DNA from 2 places in the Candidatus Pelagibacter sp. HIMB1509 genome. Region 1 is predicted to be linked to the other one. Evidence: riboswitches for the same ligand, from Rfam matches in the RefSeq annotation. Region 1 holds a riboswitch; the other holds the start of a gene.
What was found. Region 1 has a riboswitch for glycine ahead of ACTTBO_RS00185 (malate synthase G). Riboswitches for the same ligand answer to the same signal wherever they lie in the genome.

Region 1 (9,836 bases):
GACAGGCTGCACACTTTTTAAATATTTTTTCTCCACTTGCTATATCTCCCATGGCCATTAATGCAGCAATGTCGACTTTTTCTTCTGCAGCGTTTGTTGTAGAAGATGATGCGGTAGATACCTGCTCAACTTCCACAGTGTAACCTGGAGTTTCTGGCTTTTCTACATGAAAAATTACATCAGATAATTTTCCTATACCAATAACAAGAAGTGCTACCATTAGAACTGCAGCTACAATTTTGTTAATTTCAAAAGAATCCATTTTTATAAATTTAATTTTGAACGTATAACATGATAAATTAAAATTTGACTAAAATTTAATGTACAAATTTGCCTCTATTTTAATTAGTGATTAATGAAAACTCTTATAATTATACCCTCTAGATTATCCGCTACTAGGCTTCCAGGAAAACCATTATTAAAAATCAATGATATTTCAATTATTTCACATGTATTTAATAAGGCAAAAGAAGCAAATATTGGAGAGGTAATTGTTGCTGCAGAGGATCAAGAGATTGTCAATGATATTAAAAATAATGGAGGAAATGCTATTTTAACAAGCAATAAACATAAAACAGGTACAGACCGAATATATGAAGCTTATCAAAAACTCAACTTAGATAATATTGATTTTATAATGAACTTACAGGGTGACGAGCCAGCAATAAATATAGAGGATATTGTAAACCTAAACCAAATGATGATAGATCACAAAGCAAAAATAGGAACCCTTGCTGCTAAAATTGAGAATAAATCAGATTTAGTAAATGAGAATATAGTTAAAGTTATTACTGAAAATAATTTAGAAGATGACCCGTTTTCTAAAGCAAAAATATTTTTAAGGAAATCTGAAGATACCTCAAATATTTATCACCATATTGGAATTTACTGTTATTCATCTGAAATTCTTAAAAAATTTGTTGAATTACCACAATCAAAAAATGAAATTGAAAATAAATTAGAACAGCTTCGAGCTCTAGACAATAATATCAAAATAAATGTTGCTCTAGCAAGCAAAGCCCCTATAGGAGTTGACACAGAGGAAGATTATCTGGCCTTAAAAAAAATAATGGAATATAAGTCCTGATGGGTAAAATATATTTTCAAGGAACATTTGGAGCTTATTCTCATTTAGCAGCATTATCAATCGACCCTGATGCTGAAATTTTACCTTGTAAAACTTTTGATGATTGTTTTAATAAAGCCTCAGAAGAACCCGATTGTAGAATAATAATACCAGAGTCTAACAGAATTACAGGAAATATAGGTATCGAATATTTAATTTTTAAACATAGATTGAATATTTACCAAGAGCACTTTCAAAAAATCGAACATAATTTATTAGGTCAACAGGGAGCGAAACTGTCTGATATAAAAGAAGTTTATTCTCATGCACAGGGTTTGTCGCAATGTTCAAATTTCATAAAAGAAAATAATATTGCTGAACATATAAGAGCAGATACAGCTGGATCAGCTGAAATGATTTCTAAAACAAAAGACAAAAAACAGGCAGCAATAGCATCATCTCTAAGTGCTGAAATTTATAATCTTGATGTAATTAAAAAAAATATAGAAAACGAGAGTGGAAATTTAACACGATTTCTTGTTATGGGAAAAAATATATCTCAACCTGAGTTTGGAAATAAAAAATATATAACTTCATTTTTATTTAAACTTAAAAGTAAACCTGCAGCTCTTTATCAATCGCTTGGAGGATTTGCCATCAATGGAGTAAATCTTACTAAGCTTCAAAGTTACCCTGAAAAAAATTCTTTCGACTCTTATTTTTTCTTATGTGATTTAGATGGACATATTGAAGATCCAAAAGTTCAAAAATCTCTTGAAGAGCTAGGCTTACATTGTGAGGATTTTCACGTCCTAGGTGTTTTTGAAGCCGATGGTTTGAGACAAAAAAAACAATAATCTTTTCTTGTAGATTAGAAATTTTAACTGCTATAATAGATTTGGAGGCTAGAGGTGGATGCTGCTTGAACCCGACCAGATCTTAACGGAAGCAGTCGTAGAGACAGTTATTCAGGTTCTAGTCTCCTTAAAAAATTTATGAATAACAATTCAAAAGTACTAGCTCTTAAATATAGACCTCAAATATTTGATGATCTTATTGGTCAAGAAGTTGTTGCTGAAACAATTATAAATTCAATAAAAGCTGACAAAGTACCAAATGCATATTTGTTTACTGGAATTAGAGGGATTGGAAAAACTACAACCGCAAGAATTGTAGCAAAAGCCTTGAATTGCTCAAATGGTATTGAAAAAATGTGCATTGATAATTTGTGTGAAAATTGTCAGTCGATTGCAAACTCAAGTCACATTGATGTACTTGAAATGGATGCGGCCAGCAAGACAGGAGTTGATGATGTTAGAGATCTAATTGAGTTTTCCAGATACGGACCCACTTCAGCAAAGTACAAAATTTTTATAATCGATGAAGTTCATATGTTAAGTAAACAAGCTTTTAATGCTTTACTAAAAACATTGGAAGAACCACCTTCATATTTAAAATTTATATTTGCCACAACAGAAATAAAAAAGATTCCTATAACTGTCGTTTCAAGGTGTCAGCGTTTTGATCTTTCAAGGATTAAATCTTCTGAATTGTTAGATTTTATAAAAAAAATTAAAGATAAAGAAAACGGAAAAGTTACGGATGACGCTCTAAAATTAATTGTAAAAATATCAGAGGGCTCAGTAAGAGATGCATTATCTCTGTTAGATAGAGCGTTATTGAGTTTAGATAATGATAAAGAACTAGATTTAAATTCTGCTCAAAAGATTTTTGGTTATTTTGATAAATCACAATTAATTGATTTATTTGAATTGATATTAAGAGGAGAAGAAGAAAAGGTAATAAAAATTTATAGAAAAATATATGATCAGGGAGTTGAACCAAAAATATTTTTAAATGATTTTTTAGAACTGTTGTATTACTTTAAAAATATAAATTCTTTAACTTTAGAAAGCACAAATTTTTCTCTCAATGATGAAGAATTTAACAAAATAAAAAATATTTCTAATCAAATCCAACCAGATGTATTAATTTTATTTTGGCAATTTTCTATCAAGTCATTAGAAGAATTAGATATTGTATCAAATCAACATTTATCAATTGAGATGTTTTTGATTAGATTAATGCATTTAAGTTCTGTAAAACAAGTTAAACAAATAGATACAAAACCTAAAGAAGAAAATTCAACTAGCAAAATTGAAATAAAAACAGAGACTAAAATTATTGATCAAATAAAAAATATTTCTCAAGAAGAAAAAAAGAATCCTGAAATACAAACTGAAGTTAAAGCAGAAATTAAAACTCAAATTAATTCTTTCGATGAATTAATTGCTACTTGCACAAGTAAAAGAGAATTAAAACTTAAATTTGAATTAGAGAAAAATGTCAATTTGGTTAAATTTGAAAAAAATAGGATTGAGATTTCATTTAATGACAGCCTTGATAAAGATTTTGTGAAAGACCTTTCCACAAAGCTTTTTGAATGGACAAAAGAAAGATGGATTATCACACTTAGTAAATCAAAAGGAGATCTCTCAGTTAGAGAAAAGAAAGAAAATGAAAAAAAAATATTAATTGAAAAAGCTAAACAAACTGAAATTTATAAAAACTTTATGGAAAATTTTCCTGATGCAGAACTGGTAGATGTTAAATCGATAACTAAGGAGGATAAGGATAATGACTGATTTTAATAAAATATTAGATAAAGCAAAAGAACTTGAAGCAAAAATGAAAGAGAGTCAGCAAAAAATTAAGGAGATTAGAGTAGAGGGTGTTTCTGGCTCAAATTCAGCAAAAATCGTCTTGGATGGAGAAGGTGAAATGCAATCAATTAAACTATCAGATGAAATAATGAAAGAAGACAAATCAATAATAGAAGATTTAATTGTAGCTGCACATAATAACGCTAAATCACAATTAAAGTCGAAAACATCAGAAGAGATATCAAAAGCCACAGGTGGATTTGGAATACCTGGTTTTAAGTGGCCATTATAGCAGATGCAAAATATTAATGAGATTGAGGAATTAATAAAATTAATTTCAAAGCTTCCAGGTTTAGGACCAAAATCTGCTAAAAGGATTGTTTTAAAACTCATTAATAACCGTGATGAATTAGTAAAACCAATGGCAAATACATTGGCTCAAGTTTATAAAAATGTAACTAGATGTAATTCTTGTGGTTCACTTAAATCAATTTCAACTGGATGTATAAATTGTGAAAATACAAAAAATAAATATTCAAAGATTTGTGTTGTTGAAGACATTGCTGATCAATGGTCGATTGAAAATTCAAATATTTATCAAGGGTATTTTCATATTCTGGGAGGCACCATTTCATCAGTAGGTCAAAGAAAAGAAGATTTACTTGTAAATTCGCTGGTAGAGAGAGTTAATCGAGATAAAATTGAAGAAGTTATATTAGCTACAAGTGCAACTGTTGAAGGTCAAACTACTGCTTACTACATCCAAGATAGCCTAAAAAATTCTAATGTAAAAATTACAAAACTTGCACAGGGGCTACCTATAGGTGGTGAAATTGAAAGTTTAGACGACGGGACTTTATTTTCTGCTTTTAAAAATCGGTCTAACTTAGTTTCTAATTCAGATTAGACTTTTTAGTAAGTCTATTTAAATGCAGTAAAGGTTCAGTATAACCAGATGGTTGTTCTTTTCCTTTAAACACCAAATCACATGCAGTTTGAAATGCAATTGAATTTTCAAAGTTATCACTCATTCTTACGTAATTAGTGTCATTTTTATTTTGATCATCAACAATTTTAGCCATGTCTTTAAGAATTTCTACAACTTGAATTTTTGTTGTAATTCCGTGATGTATCCAATTTGCAATATGTTGAGATGAAATTCTAAGAGTGGCTCTATCTTCCATCAAACCTACGTTGTTTATATCTGGTACTTTGGAGCATCCAACGCCCTGATCAATCCATCTGACCACATAACCTAATAAAGTTTGAGCTGAGTTAGAAATTTCTTTATTAATTTCATCTACAGACCAATTTGGTCTATCAGCAGTAGGTATTGTTAAAAGATCATCAAGCTTTGCTTGTTCTCTATTTTTAATTTTTTGTTGTTCATCAAAAATATTTATTTCATGATAATGTAGCGAATGTAAAGCTGCAGCAGTCGGAGATGGAACCCATGCACAATTTGCACCTGCTTTTAAATGTCCAGTTTTTTGCTCCATCATATCTTTCATTTTATCAGGCATTGCCCACATTCCTTTTCCAATTTGAGCTTTTCCAGATAATCCACATTTTAAACCAATATCAACATTGTTGTTTTCATATGCTGTAATCCATTTTGAAGTTTTCATGTCACCTTTTTTAATCATCGGACCAGCTTCCATAGAGGTGTGCATTTCATCACCAGTTCTGTCTAGAAAACCTGTATTTATAAAGAAAACTCTATTTTTTAACGATCTAATGCACTCTTTTAAATTAGCTGAAGTTCTTCTTTCTTCATCCATTATTCCAATCTTGCAGGTATATTTTGGCAAACCTAAAACTTCTTCAACTTTTGAGAAAAGCAAATCAGTAAATGCAGTTTCATCTGGTCCATGCATTTTTGGTTTCACGATATAAATAGAACCAGTTCTTGAATTAGATTTTTTCTTAATATCATGAAGGGCTGCAGCTGTAGTAATGAATGCATCCAATATTCCTTCTGGAACTTCACTACCATCTTTTAAAATTATTGATGGATTAGTCATTAAGTGACCAACATTTCTAACTAGCAGCAAACTTCTTCCATGAAGCTTTAAACCTTTTCCATCTTTTGAAATATAGCTTCTATTGGGGTTAAGTTTTCTTTCAAATAATTTTCCCTCTTTTTCAAATTTTGATTTTAGATCACCTTTCATCAGACCTAGCCAATTTCTGTAACAAACAATTTTATCTTCTGCATCTACAGCAGCTACACTATCTTCGTTATCACATATAGTTGACACCGCAGATTCTAAAATTATGTCACTAATCCCAGCATGATCTTGTTGAGCTGCAAAAGCTCTTGAGTCTTTTAAAATTTCTATATGTAAATTGTTATTTTTTAAAATTATAGCAGACGGGTTGTCAGCTTCACCCCTATGGCCAATAAACTTATTCTCATCTAATAAATCATAAATATCAGCACCTTTTAAAGCTTTAAATTTTCCATACTTAACCGCAAAACTTGTAATTTTTTGCCAACTCAATCCTGCTAATGGAAAATATTTATCTAAAAAATCTCTTCCATATTTTATTACCATCTCACCTCTTAATGGGTCGTATCTTTCAGATACACTATCTTCTGATTGTTCAATTACATCTGTTCCATACAGACTATCGTACAAGCTCATCCATCTAGCATTAGCAGCATTTAATGCATATCTCGCATTCATTACTGGTACAACAAGTTGAGGTCCAGCAATACTTGTTATTTCCTCATCAACATTTTGAGTTGATATTTCAAAATCGTCACCTTCTTCTTTCAAATAACCAATTTCTGTTAGAAATTTTTTATATTCTGACAAATTAAATTTATTTCCCTTATTTTTTATATGCCAATTGTCTATTTGTTTTTGTAAGTCTTCTCTAAATTTTATTAATTCTTTATTTTTAGGTGCTAATTCATTGACTGTTTTCTCGAACCCTGACCAAAAATTATCAACAGATAGATCTGTTTCTTTTAATAGCTCGTCGCTAATAAATTGAGAAAGTTTTTCAGATACTTTTAAAGTATTTATATTTATATATTTTTCTTGCATATCACCTAAATTACCCCATCTGTATTTTTGCCTGAGAGTTTTGCTCCTTCGGCGGAATTAATTCTCTTTCCAGAGTGTTATGCAACTATCGGTCCTTTTTACCTGAGAGTTTCCGGGGTGGTTGCTCCTTCGGTGCTAAATTTATTAGTCTCTCCCGATAACAAAGTATGTATCCTCTTCTAGAAAAGAGTCAATTAATAACAATTACACTTTAAATTAAATATCATTTTATTGCCTTTTTTATGAATTAACCATCAGCTATAACCATATTATGAAAAATTATCTTAATTTTGAAACTGAGATTAAAGATTTAGAGACAGAATTGGAAAAATTAAAAGATCCCTATAATCAAGAGGGATTGTCAGAAGTAGACACGCAAAAAATTTCAAAAACACAAGTTGAGTTAGATCAAAAATTAAATGATATATATTCAAACCTAGATCCATGGCAAACCACCATGGTTGCAAGACATGAAGACAGACCAAAGTCTAAATTTTTCATAGATAATTTATTCGAAGATTTTATTTCTCTATCTGGTGACCGTTATTATGGTGAAGATAAATCTGTACTTACTGGTTTTGCAAAATTTAATGGTCAGTCAGTTTTAGTTATCGGTCAAGAAAAGGGTGAAGATTTGGATAGCAGAATTCAAAGAAATTTTGGGATGATGCGACCTGAGGGTTATAGAAAAACTATTCGATTAATGAATTTAGCAAATAAATTTAAAATTCCAATTATCTCTTTTATAGACACGCCTGGTGCTTATCCTGGTGTTGGTGCAGAGGAAAGAGGTCAAGCTGAGGCAATAGCAAAATCAATTGAATGTTGCATGGAACTTAAGGTGCCAACTATTGCAATAATTATAGGTGAGGGTGGATCAGGTGGTGCGATTGCATTAGCATCGTCTAACAAAGTTATCATGCTAGAAAATGCTATTTATTCAGTTATATCTCCTGAAGGCTGTGCAACTATATTATGGAGAGATCCAAAAAAAATGCTTGATGCAGCAAAAGCAATGAAGCTTTCCGCAAAAGATTTATTAAAATTAAAAGTTATTGATGAAATAATCCCAGAACCTTTAGGTGGTGCTCACAGGGATAGAGAACTGATGCTAGACAATGTTAGAAAATCTATTTCTACAAATTTAGATCAATACAAAGAAATGACGTCAGAAGATATAATGAATGAAAGAAAAAATAAATTTTTAAAAATTGGAAGAAATGATGGTTTTATGAATAATGTAGAAGATCTAAGCAATTTGACCATTAAGAAAAATAATTTTGATAATATTTTCAAATCAAAAAAATTATTATTTGGTATTGGTGTAGGTTTATTATTTTTAGCTTCTTTATTTTTTCTTTTTTAAGAATTACAAAGCCCCATGGCAATGTTTAAACTTCTTACCTGATCCACAAAAGCAAGGTTCATTTCTTCCCATTTTTTTGGTTTGTGGTTTTGGATTTAAACTTTCCTCATTGGAAGATTTTTCTTCTGTTATAACTTTTAAATTCATTAATATTGTAACGTAGTCTAATTTTAGTTTTTCTAGTAAATTTGAAAATAAATCAAAAGCTTCTTTTTTATATTCAACTAAAGGATCTCTACCACCATAGGACCTTAACCCAATTACCTGTCTAAGCTGTTCTAAATATTGTATATGTGATTTCCAATTCAAATCTATTGTTTGCAAAAATATTCTTTTTTCAATTTCTTTTGCATGCTGTTCGTTTAGAACTTTAATTCTTTCATTACGTGTCTCATTGAATTTTGTAGATATTTGCTCTTTCAGTTCATTATCTTTGGCAGAAATCAAACTTTCAAGTTCAGTATCATTAAAACTTTTTCCAACAATTTGCTTAACTTTATTGTTAAATTCATTACTTTTAGGATTAGATAGATTTTGAATTTTTAATTTTATCAAGTCTTCTGATATTTCTTTTAAATATTCATCAGAATAGTCAAAAATATTTTCACTATTCATTGCGTTTTTTCTTTGAGAAAACACAACATGTCTTTGGTCATTCAAAACATTATCAAATTTGATAAGTGTTTTTCTGATATCAAAATTTCTGGCTTCAACTTTTTGCTGAGCTCTTTCTAATGCTTTGTTGATCCAAGGGTGATCAATACTTTCACCATCTTTTAAACCAAGTTTTTCAAGCATATTATTCATAGATTCTGAGCCAAAAATTCTCATCAAATCATCTTCTAAACTTACATAAAACACAGAACTGCCCTCATCTCCTTGTCGTCCAGCTCTTCCTCTTGCTTGATTGTCCACTCTTCTAGACTCCATTCTTTCTGTACCAATTACAAATAAGCCACCTAGAGATTTAATTTTTTCTTTATCTATTTTTAACTGATCATCAGGAATTGATCCTTTTTTTCCACCAAGCTGGATGTCAACCCCTCTACCAGAAATACTAGTTGTAATTATCAAAGATTTTTCTTTTCCAGCATTTGCAATAATTTCAGCTTCATTTTCATGGTTCTTTGCATTTAAAACTACGTGTTTAATATTTTTTTCATTTAATAATTTAGAATAAACTTCAGATTTGTTGATACTAGATGTGAATACCAAAATTGGTTGACCAATTTCATGTTTTTCAATGATCTTATTAATTATTGCATCATTTTTTTCTTTTTCAGTTCTAAAGATCAAATCATTATAGTCCTTTCGGATCATTTCTTTATTTGTTGGTATTACAACTACTGAAAGATTATATATCTCAAAAAATTCCTCAGACTCTGTGACTGCAGTACCAGTGCAACCTGATATTTTTTTATATAGTTTAAAATAATTTTGATAGGTAATAGATGCTAAAGTTTGATTTTCAGCTTGTATCTGAATTTTTTCTTTAGCTTCAAGAGCCTGATGAAGTCCATCTCCAAATCTTCTTCCTTCTAAAATTCTACCAGTCAACTCGTCTATGATTTTAAGAACTCCATCTTTTACTATGTAATCTTTTCCTTTTTCAAATAAATGATTTGCACGAAGTGCTTGATTTACGTGGTGAACTAAATGAAGATTTTCTGGGTCATAAAAATTAT
Region 2 (9,836 bases), 530 kb from region 1:
AAAATTAAAAAAAACTGGTGTAACGATTATTACAATTGAACATAATATTAATATTATTATGGAAATTTCAGACAATGTTCTTGCTTTAGATCAAGGAAAACGAATTGCATTTGGTGAACCAAAAGAAATTCAAAATAATAAACAGGTAATAGATGCTTATCTAGGAACATTTGATGCTGCTTGATGTAAAAAATATTGATGTTTTGTATGATGATTTTCAGGTTATCTGGGATGTTTCAATTAACGTAAATAAAGCAGAAATGGTTGCGCTATTAGGACCAAATGGGTCTGGTAAAAGTACTGTTTTAAATACTATTAGTAATCTTGTTGAACATAAAAAAGGTTCTATTACTTTTGATAATACTTTAATTTCAAATATTCCAACTTATAAAAGAACTGAGTTAGGAATTTCACATGTACTTGAAAGAAGAAGGGTTTTTCCACATCTTACTGTTAAACAAAATCTTTTATTGGGTGCTTGGCATCCAAAAGCAAAAGAAGAGTTAACAAATTCATTAAACAAAGTTTACAAGATATTTCCAAAGCTAGAAACTAGATCTGATCAGTTAGCAAAAACAATGTCTGGAGGTGAGCAACAAATGCTAGCTATAGCAAGAGGAATGATGGGTTTACCTAAACTTTTAATGGTTGATGAACCTTTTTTAGGTCTATCACCAATGGTTATGAAAGACTTAATTAAGATATTTAAAAATATTGTTGCAGAAGGTATTTCAATTTTATTTGTAGAGCAAAATGTAAGATTAGCTCTAAGTATGGCGGACAGAGGCTATGTTTTAGAAAGTGGTAGATTAGTCATCGATGGTAAATCAGAAGATCTAATTGATAATGAGAAAGTGACTAAAGTTTTTTTAGGAAATTAATTAAAAAGCAGCAAGATCGTTATTTAGTTTATCTGTTATAAGCATTTTACCTGGACTGTGAGTGATACAAAAATCAGGTTTTGAATTTTCTAAAACAGATTGAGGAGTAACACCACACGCCCAAAATACAGGAATTTCGTTGTTCTTTATTGTTCTAGGTGGATCACCATATTCAGGTTTCATTATATCTTTAATTCCAATTTCGTCTGGATTACCAACATGTACTGGTGCACCATGCACAGCTGGAAATCTGGAACTTATTTGAATTGATCTAATTGTATCCTTTGAACTTAAGGGTCTCATAGACACAACTAGTTTTCCAGAAAATTGTCCAGCAGGTTCACAGTCTATTGAAGTTTTATACATTGGAACAATAGTATTGTTTTCTATGTGTTGAATTGGAATACCGGCTTCAATTAAAGGCAGCTCAAAAGACATTGAACATCCTAGAACAAAAGTTGTTAAATCTTCATTCCAATATTTTTTAATATCATATGGCTCATCAACTAATTTTCCTTTTTCCCATACTCTATATTGAGGAACATCAGTTCTAATATCAATATCACCAAGATCTTTTAATGAAGGATCTCCTTTAGTACCAAATCCAATTAATGGACAAGGTTTTGGATTTTTTTGACAGAAAGAAGCAAAGTCCATTGCATATTTGCTTGGTAAGATACAAAGATTTCCTTGAACATACTTATTAGCAGTACCCGCAGTTTGTTCTTTGTAATTATTTTCTCTTATAACTTTTCTTGCTTCTAATGGATTTTGAATATCTAGCATTAAATTAGTATTTAGATTTCTTAGTTCCTTTGATTATTTCTTTTAACTCGTTATATTCTTCACAGTTACAAGTTTTTAATACTTTAAGTCTTTCTTTAGCCAAATCCATTCTATTTGTAGCAACATAAAGTTCTCCAAGATATTCATTAATACCTTTATGGTTTGGATCAATTTCTAGACCTAAAAGATAATATTTTTCTCCATTTTCATAATCTCCTAGTTTTCTAGTTGTAAATCCTAAATAGTTTAACGTATCTGCTTGAAGTGGTTTCTTCTTATTTGATTTAATAAGCAAAGGTAAAGCCTTTTCATATCTCTTTTTGGCTTTTTCTAGTTTACCTTTTTTTTCATATTTTTTTGCAACTTTGATATGAGTTACAGCCTTATCATAATCAGATTTCACTTTGCTTGTACTATCTGTACCTGCAGCTATTAGGTTTGTTGAGAACAATGTTAATACAATTATTAAGAATATTTTTTTTATCATTATAAAAATTTCTCCATTTGGCTTAAAGGTTTTAAGTTTAGTCCATTTTCAATTAAATTTTCTCTAATTGATCTTGCGGTAGCAAGTGAACTTTCATTGTCACCATGTATGCACACAGAGTCGATTTCACAAGGTATTTGCTTTCCACTGTGACAATTCAGTGCCTGATTTTTTACCATGCTCAACACATGTTTTTTAGCTTTTTCAGGGTCAGTAATTAATGCATGTGGTTTTTTTCTAGAAACTAAATTTCCATCATCTTCATAGGTTCTATCTGCAAAAATTTCACAAGCAATTTTCATATCTAATTTTTTAGCTGCTTGTTCCATTTTAGAGCCAGTAGGTACTAAATAAATCAAATCTTTACTTATTTCATTGATTGCTTTTGCTAAAGTAGTTGCTAGATCAATATCCTCACACGCCATATTATTTAATGCTCCATGTGGTTTTATATGAGTTACATTTTCTCCATGATCTTGAGCAATCTTTTGTAAAATTTCATATTGATCAATAATTAATTTTCTAACTTCTTCAGGTGCCAGGTTCATTCTTTGTCTTCCAAAATTTTCTGGGTCATTGAATGATGGATGAGCACCAATGCTTACACCGTTTTTTTTTGATATTTGAACCACTTGGTTCATAGATTCTTCATCACCGGCGTGAAATCCACATGCAACGTTAGCAGAATTTACTATATCGAGTAAATCTGGATCATATTTATTTGAATGGTGTTTTGATTTTTCACCTAAATCACAATTTATATTAATTTCCATAGTTCTATTTGTTGAAGTATAACATGCCATGATAAAAAATATATCAAATCTTGGTGACGCAGCTGTTTATTGCGACTTTGGTGTAGAGGTAAATAAATCAGTTAACTCTGAGGTAATAAAATATTTTAAAGCTTTAAAAAAAGAGAATGTTCAAAGTATAAATAATCTTACTCCTTCTTATAATAAATTAATTGTTTCTTACGACCTTAGAAAAACAAACTTTAAAGAAGTTAAAAAATTAATTGAAAATTTAAATATTAATGAAACTCAAGATAACAATAGCACTAAAATAGAAATTCCTGTTTGTTGTGATGATCAATTTTCTCTTGATATAAAAAGATTAGAAGAAAAATTAAATATCAGTCGAGATAAAATTTTAGAAAATTTTTTTAGTAAGGAATATTTTTGTTATATGACAGGATTTATCGCTGGTATGCCATTTTTAGGTGATTTGGATGAAAATATGAGAGTACCAAGATTAGAAACACCAAGAGTAAAAGTCCCAAAAGGATCAGTAGCTTTAACTGAACAATTTGCAAATATTTATACATTTGAAAGCCCTGGTGGATGGAACATACTTGGTAATACACCTGTAGATGTTTTTGATAATTCAAAAGAGGTTGAGCCAAATTTAATAAATCCTGGCGACATAGTAGTTTTTAAACAAATAAATCTTGAAAAATATAATAGCTATAATGACAAATAATTTCGAAATTATAAGAGCTGGAGTAAATACAACCTTTCAAGACCAAGGAAGAAATAATTTATATCATATAGGAATTCCATTTAGCGGAGCAATGGACAATAGAAATTATAGTTTAGCTAACAAGCTGGTAGGTAATAAATTAAATTCACCAGTTATAGAATTTGCATACCAAGGACCACATTTAAAATATTCTGGAGATAAAATTAATATAGTAGTCACTGGCGATATTGTTTTTAAAATTATTAAAAATGGCACAGAAATTGATGGTAATTGTTATGAGAGTTATCAAATCGAAAGTGGAGATGAAATCAATCTTATCTCAACAAATAAATCAGTTTATGGCTATTTAGCAGTTGGTGGAGAATTAGATTTAAAATTTCAATGGAATAGTTGTTCGATAAATACCAAGGCAAAAATTGGATCAAATAATGGAAAAAAATTAGAGAACGGTCAAAAAATAAATATATTAAATATTAATTCAGACCAAAGTAAAAAAAAGACTAATTATATAAATTCTAAAGTTGAAAATATTAGAGTAATAAAAGGACCAAACTTTGATTATTTTTCTGATGAAGGAAAAAAGATATTTTTTGAAAAAGAATTTTCTGTATCAAAACTTTCAGATAGAATGGGAATGAGATTAGAAGGTCCAAAAATTGAAAATATTGTAAATACCAATATTAAATCAGAAGGTTTGTTAAAAGGAGTCATCCAAGTACCAGCAGATGGAAACCCAATTATTATGCTTTCAGACCATGGTACTATTGGAGGATATCCAAAAATTGGTGTGGTAGCTAGTGTTGATTATGATCGATTGGTACAAATATCACCTGGCTCAAAAATCAAATTTAAAGAGATAAATTTATCTGATGCTGAAACTTTATTTAAATTGTATGAGATGGATACTCAGAACTTACTAAATCAAATATAATGAATATTATTAGAAAACTTCCAGGGCCTTTTTTAATTTTCTTAGGTGCGTGTAGTCTTAGTTTTGGAGGTTTGATTGTTAAGTCATTTGAAGGAGCAACTCTTTGGCAAATATTATTTTGGAGAACAGTATTTTTCTTAGTTGTTATTAGCTTGTACTTAGCTTTAACTTATAAAAAACAAGTATTTAGATCCTTTTATAATTTAGGATTTCCTGGTTTCTTTGGTGGATTTATTTTATCACTTGGTTTTAGTGGTTATGTATTTGCGATGTATAACACAACAGTTGCTAATGCTAATTTTATTATTCAAACACAAACAATTTTCTTAGCAATATTTGGTTACTTTTTTTTAAAAGAAAAAATTTCAGCAATAACTCTTACTTCAATAATTCTTGCAATTTCAGGAATACTTTTAATGGTTGGGAGTTCTTTATCTCCAGGCCAAATGTCTGGAAATATTGCAGCTTTCATAATGCCAATTTCATTTGCTACATTAATTTTAGTAGTAAGAAAATATCCAACTGTTGATATGGTTCCTGCTCAATTTGTTGCAGGTGTTTTTGCGTTGTTAATCGGTTATTTAATGTCAGAAAAAATAATGATATCTCCAAACGATATCTTTTTAGGATTTTTAGCTGGGTTTTTACAATTAGGATTAGGTTTTATATTTATTACTATCGGTGCTCAACGAACACCATCAGCAATGGTTGGAATCATAATGTTAACTGAAGCTGTACTAGGTCCTTTATGGGCGTGGTTGTTTATAAATGAACAACCACCTTTTATTGTTATAATTGGAGGAACAATAGTTATTTTTGCAGTTTTACTTCAATTTTACAATTTATATACCTCAGAAAAATAAAGCGATCTAATAACATTTGACATTAAACAGTATTTATTAGAATATTTGTTAACGGGAGAGATCACAAACTTTGTGACACCGAAGGAGCAACCGCCCAGGAAACTCTCAGGTAAAAGGACCGTATTATATTAACTCTGGAAAGAGATTGAGTTCTCGCCGAAGGAGTAAAACTCTCAGGCAAAAATACAGATGGGTACTAAAGAGTTAGTATGGGAAAAAAAACATCATTAAATAAACTTCATCAAGATAACCAAGCTAAATTTGTGGAATTTGCTGGATATGAAATGCCCATACAATACAGTAAAGGAATTGTTGAAGAGCATAAATTTACAAGATCAAATGCAGGTATTTTTGATGTGTCTCATATGGGTCAATTATTTATCCATGGTGGAGAGGACTTAACTGCTGATCTTGAAAAAATTTTTCCACTTGATTTAAAAAATTTGAAACAAAACTGTTCTAAATATAGTTTTTTATTGAACGATAGTGCTGGAATTCATGACGATTTGATAATCACTAAAATTGAAAAAGGATATTTAATTATTTTAAACGCAGCCTGCAAAGATAATGATTTTAAAATTTTATCAGATTTACTGAAGAGTAAATATGAAATGGTTCTTGATGATCAAAGAGCATTAATTGCAATCCAAGGTCCAAAGTCAGTTGAGATTTTAAACAATACAATAGAAGGTGTTGAAAAACTTAATTTTATGACAGGGAACTGGTTTGATTATAAAGATCAGAAAGTTTTTGTAACAAGATCTGGTTACACAGGAGAGGATGGTTTTGAAGTATCTATTAATAACGATTTAGCTGAAGGCTTTACTCAAAATTTGATGGAAAAAGGAGCACAACTTATAGGACTTGGGGCAAGAGATACCTTGAGATTAGAGGCTGGATTGTGCTTATATGGTCATGAACTTGATACAGAAAAAACACCAATTGAAGCTAATTTAAAGTGGGCAATTTCTAAAGAGAGAATTTCAAAAGGTGGATTTATTGGTTCTGATAAAATTATGAAAGAAATACAAGAGGGTACCTCTAAAATTAGAATTGGGATTAAGCCAGAAGGAAGATTGATTGCTAGAGAAAAAACTAAAATCTTTGATGAGTCAGAAAAACTTATTGGCGAGGTTACCAGTGGGACTTTTGGCCCAAGTGTAAATGGCCCAATAGCAATGGGCTACATTGATAAAGAATTTTCTAAAGTTGATACAAAAGTTTTACTAGAAGTAAGAGGGAAAAAACATCCTGCAAGTGTTTGTGGGTTACCATTTTATAAAAAAAGTTACGTGAAAGGAGCAAACTAATGAGTGAAGTTAAATTTTCAAAAGAGCACGAGTGGATTACAGTGGAAGGCGATGTTGCTACCATTGGAATTACAAAACATGCAACAGAAATGTTAGGAGATATTGTTTTTGCTGAGTTACCTGAAAAAGGTTCAAGCGTTGAAAAAGATGGCACAGCAGGGGTAGTTGAGTCAACTAAAGCTGCAAGTGATGTTTATACTCCAGTAAGTGGCGAAGTAGTAGATACTAACCAAGCTATAGTAGATGATCCTGCTAAAATAAATGAAGACCCTGAGGGATCAGCTTGGTTTTTCAAACTTAAACTAAAAGATAGTTCAGAAATGGATAGTTTAATGAACAAAGAAGAATATGATAAATTTGCAAAGGAGAGTGCTAGCTAATGTTACATAACTCACAAAAAGACTTTTTAAAAAGACACATTGGGCCTTCAGAGGAAGATCAAAATAAAATGTTGAAGGAGCTTAATTATAATTCATTAGATGATTTAATAAAAAGTACAGTTCCAGAAAAGATACAATTGAAAGATGGATTAAATATAGGAGAGTCTAATTCTGAGTATGAAGCATTAAGAAAACTGAAGGCGATTTCAAAAAAAAATCAAATTTATTCAAATTTTATTGGTATGGGTTACTATGGAACTTACACTCCATATGTGATTTTAAGAAATATTCTAGAAAATCCAGGTTGGTATACTTCTTACACTCCTTATCAGCCAGAAGTAGCACAAGGAAGATTGGAAATGCTTCTAAACTTCCAACAAATGATTGTTGATTTCACAGGTATGGATATTGCAAATGCATCGTTGCTTGATGAAGGAACAGCAGCTGCAGAAGCTATGGGACTAAGTCATAGATTAAACAAAAAAGATAGCAATTTAGTTTTTGTTTCAGAAAATTGTCATCCACAAACAATTGATGTAATTCAAACAAGAGCAGAACCAATGGGATTAAAAGTACTTGTTGGTAATGAAGATAAAGTGTTAGATCAACTTAAAGAGGATTTAGTTTGTGGAATTCTCCATTATCCTGGAACTTTAGGAGACATTAAAGATCCAAGTGAAGCGATCAGCAAAATCCATAAAAAAAATGGAAAAGCTGTATTAGTCTCTGATTTATTAGCTTTAGCGCTACTTAAAACACCAAGAGAATTAGGCGCAGATATTGCAGTTGGAAGTTCTCAAAGGTTTGGAATTCCAATGGGTTATGGTGGACCTCACGCAGCTTTCTTTGCAACTAAAGATGAGTTTAAAAGGTCTATGCCAGGAAGAATTATTGGTGTGTCAGTAGATAGACATGGAAATAAAGCTTACAGACTATCACTTCAAACAAGAGAACAACATATTAGAAGAGATAAAGCTACAAGTAACATTTGCACTGCTCAAGCATTGTTAGCAATTGTTTCTGCCGCATATGCAATTTACCATGGACCAGATGGAATAAAAACTATTGCAGAACGAGTATCACAATTAGCTAAAAATTTTGCAGATAAATTAAAACAATCTGGATATGAAATTTATTCAGATCATTTCTTTGATACAGTTACAATTGTAACAAAAGATAAAACTGATCAAATCTATAAAAATGCTTTAGATCAAAAAGTAAACATTAGAAGAGTAAATTCTGAAATGTTGGCAGTTTCTTTTGATGAAAAGAAAAATGTTTATAGAGCAAATCAATTGTTGAAAATTTTTAATGCAGCTGAGTCGATTAAAAAAGAAGATCCGACAGTAAGCTTACCAAATTTACCAAAAAATTTATTAAGAACTTCAAAATATTTAGAGCATCCTGTGTTTAATTTATATCATTCAGAAACAGAGATGCTTAGATATTTAAAAAAATTAGAAGATAAAGATATAGCTCTTAACAGAACAATGATTGCACTTGGCTCATGTACTATGAAATTAAATGCTACTGCAGAAATGATACCTATTTCATGGAGAGAGTTAGCTGAACCTCATCCGTTTGTACCAGTAGAACAGATGGAAGGGTATAGAGCATTATTCACTGATCTTAAAAATTGGTTAAGATCAATTACAGGTTTTTCTGGAGTTTCACTTCAACCAAATGCAGGTGCTCAAGGAGAATATGCTGGATTAATGGTTATTAGAAAATACCATTTAGATAGAGGAGAAGAAAACAGGAATATATGTTTAATTCCAAGCTCAGCACATGGAACAAATCCTGCTAGTGCACAAATGGTTGGAATGAAAGTTGTAGTTGTTGATTGTGACAAAGAAGGAAATGTTGATTTTGAAGATTTGAAGAAAAAAGCAGAAGCACATTCTGAAAATCTTGGAGCATTAATGGTTACATATCCTTCTACTCACGGAGTATTTGAAGAAAAAATTACAGATATCTGTGAACTGATACACAAACACGGTGGTCAAGTTTATATGGATGGTGCAAACTTAAATGCACTTGTTGGAATAGCAAGACCTGGAAATTTTGGTCCTGATGTTTGTCATATAAACTTACATAAAACATTCTGTATTCCACACGGTGGTGGCGGACCAGGGATGGGACCAATTGCATGTAAAAGACATTTGCAAGTTTATTTACCTAATCATCCAGTTGTTAAAGATTGTGGACCCGCTACAGGAATAGGAGCAGTTTCAGCAGCCCCTTGGGGAAGCTCAAGTATTTTATCAATTTCTTGGATGTATATTAAAATGATGGGTTCTGAAGGTTTAAAACTAGCTACACAAGTCGCCATCTTAAATGCAAATTATATAGCTCATAGACTTAAAGATCATTTCCCAATTTTGTACAAAGGCTCAAATGGAAATGTTGCTCATGAATGTATTATTGATATTAGATCAATTAAGAGTGAGACAGGTATTACTGAGGAGGATATTGCTAAAAGATTGATCGATTATGGTTTCCATGCACCTACAATGTCTTGGCCAGTTGCAGGAACTATGATGATAGAGCCAACAGAGAGCGAGAGCTTATCTGAGCTTGATAGATTTTGCGATACTTTAATAAATATCAAATCTGAAATAGATAAGATCAATTCTGGTGAGTTTGATAAAGTAGACAATCCTATTAAGAACGCTCCTCATACGGACATAGAACTTGCTTCAGATGAGTGGGATCATAA

Region 2: another riboswitch for glycine. It lies ahead of gcvT (glycine cleavage system aminomethyltransferase GcvT); the one in region 1 lies ahead of ACTTBO_RS00185 (malate synthase G).

What each region holds. Positions count from the first base shown of each region.
Region 1 is NZ_JBNAIU010000001.1:41,605-51,440, reverse strand. Features, by position in the region: gene ACTTBO_RS00215 (c-type cytochrome) at 1-262, opposite strand, end outside; gene kdsB (3-deoxy-manno-octulosonate cytidylyltransferase) at 356-1,087, shown strand; gene ACTTBO_RS00205 (prephenate dehydratase domain-containing protein) at 1,087-1,923, shown strand; gene dnaX (DNA polymerase III subunit gamma/tau) at 2,062-3,711, shown strand; gene ACTTBO_RS00195 (YbaB/EbfC family nucleoid-associated protein) at 3,704-4,021, shown strand; gene recR (recombination mediator RecR) at 4,025-4,636, shown strand; gene ACTTBO_RS00185 (malate synthase G) at 4,623-6,785, opposite strand; glycine riboswitch at 6,865-6,952, opposite strand; gene ACTTBO_RS00180 (acetyl-CoA carboxylase carboxyltransferase subunit alpha) at 7,057-8,151, shown strand; gene secA (preprotein translocase subunit SecA) at 8,155-9,836, opposite strand, start outside.
Region 2 is NZ_JBNAIU010000001.1:573,974-583,809, forward strand. Features, by position in the region: gene ACTTBO_RS02950 (ABC transporter ATP-binding protein) at 1-184, shown strand, start outside; gene ACTTBO_RS02955 (ABC transporter ATP-binding protein) at 174-881, shown strand; gene ACTTBO_RS02960 (putative hydro-lyase) at 882-1,667, opposite strand; gene ACTTBO_RS02965 (tetratricopeptide repeat protein) at 1,672-2,154, opposite strand; gene ACTTBO_RS02970 (5-oxoprolinase subunit PxpA) at 2,154-2,927, opposite strand; gene ACTTBO_RS02975 (allophanate hydrolase subunit 1) at 2,956-3,633, shown strand; gene ACTTBO_RS02980 (biotin-dependent carboxyltransferase family protein) at 3,623-4,564, shown strand; gene ACTTBO_RS02985 (DMT family transporter) at 4,564-5,427, shown strand; glycine riboswitch at 5,469-5,558, shown strand; gene gcvT (glycine cleavage system aminomethyltransferase GcvT) at 5,637-6,737, shown strand; gene gcvH (glycine cleavage system protein GcvH) at 6,737-7,117, shown strand; gene gcvP (aminomethyl-transferring glycine dehydrogenase) at 7,117-9,836, shown strand, end outside.